DNA from 2 places in the Halomonas sp. GT genome. Region 1 is predicted to be linked to the other one. Evidence: riboswitches for the same ligand, from Rfam matches in the RefSeq annotation. Region 1 holds a riboswitch; the other holds the start of a gene.
The links. Region 1 has a riboswitch for thiamine pyrophosphate ahead of B6A39_RS13500 (sodium:solute symporter). Riboswitches for the same ligand answer to the same signal wherever they lie in the genome.

Region 1 (4,498 bases):
TTACCATCTTCCAAAAGCTCATCTTCTATATCGCTTAGCTCACTCTCAAATTCCAGTAAGCTATCGATATAGAAGCCTGCCGAGATATACATAATTTTCAGCGCGACATGCTCGGGAGATAGCGCCAGCAGGGTTTTACCGTGCTCATTAAAGAGCCGTTCAATACTAAGCGCCTCACCGGCGTGCAGCGTGATTAGAAAACGCTCTCCAATGAAGAAACACACCTGCTGAGGCACGAAGTTTAGCTGAGCATCAAACGATGAAATACCTCGGTAAATAATCAACGTGTGGTGCTCAAACTCTTCAATTTTAGGCGGATGTCGCTCCTTGTGAGCATCTTGAATTGCCATTGGGTGGCAATCAAAACGCTCCAATAGCTGGCGCTCACGCTCCTCAGGCTCACCTTTCATGTCTATCCATAGGTGGCTGCCGGGCATTGCTTGCCAGTCATCTACTAGGCGTTCATCGCCTTCGCGCACATCACCGTCTGACGTCGTTAGTAGGCTGCGAATCATGATCGTCCCTGTTAAGTTGGCTCACGGCTTAACGTTACGTCCTAACGTTTTGACGATTAGGCAAGTATGCCAGTGTCATGCTGACGACTATAGACGCCAGCAATGCCCCTAAAAAAGGCCCTAACGTTGGAATACTGCCTGGAAAGGTAGCCGCCATGATGCCAGCTGCGATGCTTCCCTGGCTTAGCCATCCCGGCAGTATTGCCCCTACCAATCCAGCGATACCGCCACCAATCGCCGCCACTGGTGTCATACGTTGCCACAGGCCGAGCAGCACAGGCACCACGATGGCAGCGCAAAGTAGGTCAGCTATCAAAAAGAGTCGCAGCACTGACAGTCCTTGCAGTGCAATAAATACCACCGGCACCATCATTGCGACCGTTATCCAACGTGCGGTAGTTAAAGATGCTGCATGTTGTTCACCGCCACGCCCAACTATCAGGGACGCTATACCGTTTTGCAGCGTATCGACACTTGAGGTCACTAGCGTGACTGCCAAGACTAATGCAGGTAATGCCACCCAGGCAGGCGCATCTGTTAACAACGCAAAGAAAGGAATAGGTGGTTCTCCTAGCGAAACACCGCTCATGGCGGCCATTATACCGACACCACCAATTACCATCACAACAAGCACGGTCAAACCACCGCCTAGCCAAGCGCCTCGACCTAAACTCTGATCATCCTGGGCAGCCCATACACGCTGCCAATAGCCTTGGTGAAAAAGATTGGCGGCGGTTACCGCAATCACGAGCGTTAGAGCAACACTAAGCGCACTTGCGATAGGAATAGAGGGCATGACTGCGTCATTCGGCATGGTTGGTAACCGCCAAATCGCAACGCTACCCACGGCTAATAACAGGGCCAGCAAAAGCCATGCCTGCCAACGATCAGTTGCGAGGCTTGCACGCAATCCACCAATCACCGTATACACCAAGGTAGTGAGCGCAACGCCAATAATCACCAGTGCGGGAGGTACATCTGAAAGCAGCGCGGTAATAGCACCTATCGCTGTCAGCTCCGCTGCTAAAAAACAGCCCATATAGGCCACGGACACTAGTAACACCCAATGGCGCACACCTTTACCGTAACAAGCGTGGGCAAATTCGGCGATGCTTCTGCCTTCCGGCAATGCGCGACGAATTTTTGGCCCGTACAACCCCAACACGATAAACGGCAGCGCAGAGCCAATGGCATATCCTGCCAACGCTAACGGACCAACAAAGGCACCAATTTCAGGCGGCGCAAATAGAATCCAGGCACCCATTCCCGATGCTAGAAAAGAGAACCCCAATGTGGACGCAGTTTGTGAGTTTCGTGCCGTAACATAGTCATCAAGCGACCCTTGCACATGGCGTGCACGCAGGCCCAGAAAAGCGAAACAGAGTAGCGCCGCACCAAGTACGGCTGACGTTAGGTAAGGCATGTCGCACTTCCTCCGCCGGTATGAACCGGATCAGGTTCCAGGGTCTGCGCAGTGCGCATTCTCAGCCCAACAGGTGCGGGCTCCCCTGGCGACAGTGAATGGAGACGCTATCCTCGGCGAAAGCGACTCGTTAGTAAAGGCTGGGCGTTAGTAAAATATGTCGGCGAGTAACGCCTAGGTGTGCGTCTTTTCCCTACTAGCGTGGCAGGCGTCCCATCAAATAAAACTCCTCGTTGGGGGGCGTACCCGCCATTGTAACTAACCGATTCGACATACCGAAAAAAGCAGCAATGGCGCCAATATCCCAACAATCCTCTAGCGTAAAACCTGCTTGCTCTAATGTTGTTTGCCACATAGTAGAAAACTCACCAATCTCAATCCCACAGTGCAATGCAAAATCCAGCATTATACGATGGCGTTCGCTCAGCCCTGCCGTCAGATGATTGATAGCGACATTGTCAGCGACTAAAGGGTCTTTACTATAAATTCTCAATAACGCGCCATGGGCAACAACACAATAGAGGCAACGATTGCGAGCACTGGTGGCCACAACAATCATTTCTTTCTCAGCTTTAGTCAGCGTGTCAGATTCACGCTCCATCAAAGCATCGTGATAAGCAAAGAAAGCACGAAACTCCTCAGGGCGGTGCGCCAGCATTAAGAACACATTGGGCACAAATCCCGCCTTGCTTTGTACTTTTAATATTGCATCACGGATATCGTCAGGCAGCTCATCCAGCGTTTCTGGTACACGAAAACGGCTCAGTCGATTAGTCATCGTTACACCTCATTTCCTGATTTAGCTTTAAATTTTTGTTTTGATTAAACAATTATGTTGTTGGATAACGCGATTCGGTAACAAAATACTAAACAAAGTGACTTTCAATCGCGGCTAACGCTGTCCATACTCTCAACTATTCAATGACATATAAGCCGTGCAGTGAATGCGTCAAGCGGCAATTAACAGGGACACCAATATGCATTATTCCGAAGCCAAAGAGCATACGCCTGGGCGCTTGCATACTCTTTTTGCGGACCCTTATTGTGCGTTTAAAAACGACACTGATGAGCGACAGCTTCATATTCGGATAATGCTACACATCCTTCTCGCACTGCCTATGCATCAAGCGCGTGCTACGCTCCGCGTTATCCATGGCTGGGAAAACGGCGGCTTCGAGCCAAGTGATCTAAAGCACAAAGACTTTCCGCTTGCCTCGTTAGATGATTTCCACCGAGTGGTTAACGAGGTCTCCTCGAACCCTCAAGAACACGAGACGTCGTTAAGCGCTAACACGTCGCTTCTTTCAGCACCACTGGCTAGCGTATTCGCCAACGCAGAAGCCGAGGGCAGCATTGTTTCTGATACGCTGCGCAGTACGCCTTCCCGCTGGCCTGCTTTGAAAGGCGGTTTAGCCATTTATACGCTCTTCAAGATGTATCATCGCTTAGTTTATGGCGAAGATGATAACTACCGCTGCTCTCAGTGCGAAACACCCGATGGCTTGCGTGAGCTCCATGAATTTCATCTCGAAGAAGGTGAATTTGCGCTGCTAGTTCCTCACAATGCAAAAACGCAAACTGTCACTCCGACCATTCTTGTCATGCACGCCAGTCAGCTTGGCCCTATCGGCCAGCTCCTAAAAAGAAGCCTGCCACTATTTCAGGATACTTGAGTCGACACTGTAAAAGCCCCACTTATTGCGGGGCTTTTACATAGTGCAATTAACTCAACGAAATAGTGCTATTAATCCCACTAGATACATTTTCTGGCTCAAACCAGCGGGCCGTGACCGTTTTGGTTTGCGTCCAGAAGGTAATTGCCTGCTTGCCATTCGGCCCCAAGTCGCCAAGCTTGGAAGCTCGCGAACCCGTAAAGCTGAAGTACGCGACGGGTACAGGAATCGGAACGTTGATACCAATTTGGCCTACGTCGATGTCGGTTTCAAAGCGCCGAGCTACCCAGCCTGAGTTGGTAAATATCGACGTACCGTTGCCGTTAGGGTTAGCGTTGATAAACGCAATGGCGTCATCCAGCGTTTCCACACTGACCACACACAGCACTGGACCAAAAATCTCTTCCCGGTACACCGTCATATCAGCGGTCACATCGGCAAACAGCGTTGGGCCAACAAAATTACCGTTTGGATAGCCATCTACCGTGCAGCCACGGCCGTCTACCAGTAGTTTAGCGCCCTCTTTTTCACCTGCTGTAATCAGGCGTTCAACGCGCTCTTTCGCTTGAGGTGAGACAAGCGGCCCTAGGTCTGCATCGCGCTGAGTGCCAGGACCGACTTTCATGCTACGTGCGCCTTCCTCAATATCTTTTAGCCACTCACGAGCCTCGCCTACTAGCACGACAACCGAGTTAGCCATGCAGCGCTGACCAGCAGCACCAAACGCCGAACCAAGTAGGCTATCAATCGCCTGACTACGGTTGGCATCCGGCATGACAACACAGTGGTTTTTAGCTCCCATCATCGACTGCATACGCTTACCTGCGGCGGCTGCACGGTTGTAAAGCAAGGAGCCCACATGGGTCGAGCCAATAAACGAAAGTGCT
Region 2 (4,498 bases), 1.5 Mb from region 1:
GTGACGCGCAAAACAGCATCCGGCACTTGGTGAGCCGCCGCGCCACTAAGCTAGAGTCGGGTAGGTTGCCAATGCGAATGGCGACATCGTAGCCCTCTTCCAGCAAATCAACGCGGCGGTCGTTTAGATCCAAACGCACCTCAAGCCCTGGGTGCGTCTGCATAAACTGTGCAACCAGCGGCGAAAGATAGCGTGTGCCGAAGCTCATCGGGCCATTGATGCGCAACTGCCCGCTTACCGTACTGGTGCCACTGCCGATTTCTGCCGCTGCCTCGTCTAAAGCGATCAAAATGCTTTGTGCACGAACGAGATAGCGTTCGCCCGCTTCAGTAAGATGTAGCCGCCGAGTGGTACGCTGAATAAGCCGAGCACCTAATGCCTCTTCAAGCGCCATTACTTGGCGAGATATCCGAGTGCGGGAAAGATCTAGCGCTTCGGCCGCGCGGGTGTAGCTACCCATCTCAGCGACCTTTACAAACGCAGCAATATGGTCGAGCTGGTTCATTGCGCGTGGAACGCCTGTGCAGCCAGGCGGGGGTCTGGCTGGCCACAAATAGCAGAAATAACCGCAACACCGTTTGCCCCAGCAGCTTTCACGTGAGCCATGTGTTCAGCTTTTAACCCGCCAATCGCGACACATGGGAGTTGGCAAGCATTGGCAAGCTGTGCCAGCCCATCAAAGCCAATTGGCTGGGCGTGGTCTTGTTTACTGCCCGTCGCAAACACAGGCCCTAAACCGACGTAATTGAGCAACTCGATGGGAGCCTTCTGAAGTTGGGCTAGAGTGTTAATTGAAAGCCCGATAATGGCGTGCTGGCCGAGTGTGGTTCGCGCTTCTTGAACAGCCGTGTCGCTTTGCCCGACATGTAAGCCATCGGCCTGACTGGCTACAGCCACGCTCAGGCGGTCATTAATGATCAGTGGAACGCCGCTACCTGCTAACAGCGCTTTGAGACGTTTGGCCTGGGCGATCATGTGCTCGTCACTAGCGTGTTTATCACGCAGTTGCACCATGGTAATGCCACCCTGTACAGCAGCTTCAACCGTTTTTTCCAGGCCCATGCCAGCGCATAGACCCGTATCGGTGACTAAATAGAGCGAAAGATCAAACGGCATGCACCGCCTCCCATTGAGCAAGAGTCGAAAGGTCGTCAGGGGATAACTGATACAGCGCGTCCAATAGCGCCACTTGGAAACTGCCAGGGCCTTGAGCCTGCTCGCCTGCGCGGCTTCCAGCGATGCTGAAACACGCCAAAGCGGCCAGGCTGGCCGCCAGCGGCTGCTCGCGGTTTGCGGCCACAAAGCTTGCCACCAGCGCACTCAATCCGCAGCCCAAGGTAGTCACACGTGGCATGAGTGCGTGCCCACCTTTAAGCCGATAATGATCCGTGCCATCGGTGATGAAATCGCTCTCGCCAGTGACCGCCACCACGCAGTGATGCCGCTGTGCTAACGCAATGGCTGCGGTTGTAGCTTCTTGGGTGCTAGCAGTCGCATCGACTCCACGCCCTTGGCTGGCGAGTCCGTTAAGTGATTGAATTTCTGAGGCGTTGCCACGAATAACGCTAGGCTGATAAGCCAGCAGCGTCTCGCAAACACGCAGGCGAAATGTGGTAGCACCAACAGCTACAGGGTCAAGCACCCACGGAATATCGTTTTCATGAGCAATGCGCGCGGCAATTACCATGGCGTCAGCCCAGGGAGAGGAAAGGGTGCCAATATTGATGGATAGCGCGCCAGACATAGCCGTGAACTCAGCCACTTCTTCTTGAGCATGCAGCATGGCGGGGGAAGCACCTGTCGCCAATAGCAAGTTAGCGGTGCTATTCATCGCCACATAGTTGGTAATGCAATGTACCAGCGGTGTGGCAGCGCGCAGATCGCGGAGATAATCGCCGAGTGGGCGTGAAGGCATAATATCCTCCCGGCTGGGAGGTGATGCAGTTGCACCACGACTCCCTACGCCGGTGTTATCCGGTTCAGGTTCAAAGGGTGCTTCTCAGCCCGTTAAGCAAGGGCGCCCCTGTCGTGATGGTACTATCCTTGGCTTAGATCAATCTGTAAAGCCTGGGAAACGCTATGAGCAAATATCAACGAAACGAGATGCGTGTTCCGTAGGTGAGCATCTCATCAGGCGTTATCGCTTTACCCTCGACACCAATCATTTCATCGCCACACTGGTCGGCAAACGTAAGCACACCATGAGTGAGGCCAAGTTGACCAAGTGTGTCGCGAATTTCACCGGTGCCCAAAAACGTGCTGACATGGCCCTGGGCATTGGTTAAATCAGAAACACCATTAGCGTGATGGAAGCGAACCTTATAGATACCGTCCATTGATTCAACTTCCACAATCGGTGAAAAGCCATTGTTTATGGCATGGGCTAACTGCTTTAACGTTAGGTGGTCGCCGAGGGTCATATCAATCGAGGTCATGACAAACTCCAAGTGGCTGCCTTCAATGGGGCATCACAATATTCTCTACAGAAACGTAACAGATATCGGAATTAACAATCATCCAATGTCATAAAGGTTAAGATTTTTTAGTGTAGAAGATTTGCATAAAAATTCCAGAAGTTCATACCCTGTGCGGCCTAATAAACAGCGTCTAGTGCATGCTGCCGCAGCGTGATGAGTGGAACAATTTCGAGTGTTTTTTCATGGGTACCAGAAAGGACAACCGGTGGGGCTAGCCCGACCTGGGCAGCCTCTTGCCAACGGCTGGCACAGATGCACCAGCGGTCACCCGGTTTTAGGCCCGGAAACCCATATTCTGGGCGTGGAGTCACTAGATCATTGCCTTGGGCTCTTGAAAACGTTAAAAATTCTTCGGTTACCATCGCGCATACGGAATGTGTGCCAGCATCGTCAGGCCCGGTGCGGCAAAAACCATCGCGGTAAAAACCGGCTTTAGGGTCATGGCAGCAAGGGGTTAATGGTTCACCCAGCACGTTGCGGTCACGAGACATGTTGGCTCCTCTTTCATAGACGCACAGAGAGCGGGCCAGAAACATCTAAACGGAGCCCACCATTACGGTACTAATACAGCATGTTGATGTAAGGTATTCGAATCAGGAATTGATAAGCCGCATACTATAAAACTGACTGACCATTACAGGTTGTTAAAGTTTTGTACAGGTTTTGAGATTCGTCAACGTCTTTGTTTGAATACGCGTCTATGTGAATACGTACTTGTGGAAATACATCCCTGTAGAAATACGTACTTGTGAAAGGAGAAGCTTATGTCGTTTCAAGGCGAACAACATCCCGGAGTCGTGTCCGTTGCGCCGCAAACCCAAGGGTTTCGCTTAAATCACACGATGTTGCGGGTGAAAGATCCCGAACGTGCGCTAGCGTTCTACTCCAAGGTATTTGGAATGCAGGTACTACGCCGGCTGGATTTTGAAGAGATGCAATTTTCGCTCTATTTTCTAGCCAATCTCGAAATCAGCGATAACGTGCCGGAAGATACTCAAGCACGCACTGCCTGGACCTTCAGTCAGAAAGGCTTGCTGGAGTTGACGCATAATTGGGGCACAGAAGATCAGCAGGATTTTGCCTATCACGATGGTAACGCTGAACCCCAAGGGTTCGGTCATATCTGCTTTAGTGTGCCTGACCTAGACGCTGCTCAAGCATGGTTTGATGAACATGAGGTGACATTCGTCAAGCGCGCGGACCAGGGCAAGATGAAAGACGTTATCTTTGTCAAAGATGCAGATGGCTACTGGATCGAGGTGATTCAGGCAGATCGCATGGCGGCCAAGGGCGACTAACATGGCCCACTTGCTGTTTCGGCTGCGCCATGTGACCGATGAAGAGGCGTTAGAAGTACGCCAATTGCTAGATGAGCAGGGCTTTGATGTCTATGAAACCCAGGCAGGATTTTTTCGCCTGGGTGTCGATGCAATTTGGCTGCGTAATACCGCTCAGCGCGAGGACGCTGAAGCGGCATTGGCGGCATATCAGGAAAAGCGTCAAGCCAAAGCCCGGCGAGAGCACGAAGAAGCGGTTGCCAGTGGCAATGCGCCAACATTATGGCGGCGCTTCCTCGCCCACCCCGTGCAAGTTGTACTGGTAATGGTCGCCGTGGTGCTGATCGCCCTATTAACGCTGCTGCCGTTTATTGGCTTGGTAAACTAAATGTGTAAAACGGTTTTGTAGATTGGCTTTTCAAATTAGTTTTTCAGATTAGTTGGGTAGATTGACAGCAGCTAAATGTCCGCGCTTTAGATAAAGCTGCACGCCTTCATTACCCGCACGTAACTGAGGTGCCGCACCTACTGGGTAGCGGCACCAACTGCCGGTAGCATATTCCTGCCCATCACTGAGCAGAGAGCCTTCCAGTACAAACAGCTCTAAACCACCGGCAAGTGGTGGATAAGATACCAGTGTATCGGCTTCCCAACGTTCTAGGCTGACCCGCTCTGGACCATACTGTTTTGAACTATAGGTATGCAGCATTTTGTAAGTAATACCTGGCCGCCGGTCAGGCTGCC

Region 2: it holds a riboswitch for thiamine pyrophosphate, as region 1 does, so the genes downstream of both, thiM (hydroxyethylthiazole kinase) here and B6A39_RS13500 (sodium:solute symporter) in region 1, are expected to answer to the same signal.

What each region holds. Positions count from the first base shown of each region.
Region 1 is NZ_CP020562.1:2,919,383-2,923,880, forward strand. Features, by position in the region: gene corA (magnesium/cobalt transporter CorA) at 1-515, opposite strand, end outside; gene B6A39_RS13500 (sodium:solute symporter) at 550-1,938, opposite strand; TPP riboswitch at 1,928-2,035, opposite strand; gene B6A39_RS13505 (peroxidase-related enzyme) at 2,135-2,716, opposite strand; gene B6A39_RS13510 (hypothetical protein) at 2,916-3,611, shown strand; gene B6A39_RS13515 (CoA-acylating methylmalonate-semialdehyde dehydrogenase) at 3,661-4,498, opposite strand, start outside.
Region 2 is NZ_CP020562.1:221,547-226,044, forward strand. Features, by position in the region: gene B6A39_RS01070 (LysR family transcriptional regulator) at 1-505, opposite strand, end outside; gene thiE (thiamine phosphate synthase) at 502-1,116, opposite strand; gene thiM (hydroxyethylthiazole kinase) at 1,106-1,915, opposite strand; TPP riboswitch at 1,940-2,035, opposite strand; gene B6A39_RS01085 (hypothetical protein) at 2,091-2,435, opposite strand; gene B6A39_RS01090 (DUF2237 family protein) at 2,594-2,968, opposite strand; gene gloA (lactoylglutathione lyase) at 3,242-3,775, shown strand; gene B6A39_RS01100 (DUF6164 family protein) at 3,777-4,142, shown strand; gene B6A39_RS01105 (cupin domain-containing protein) at 4,191-4,498, opposite strand, start outside.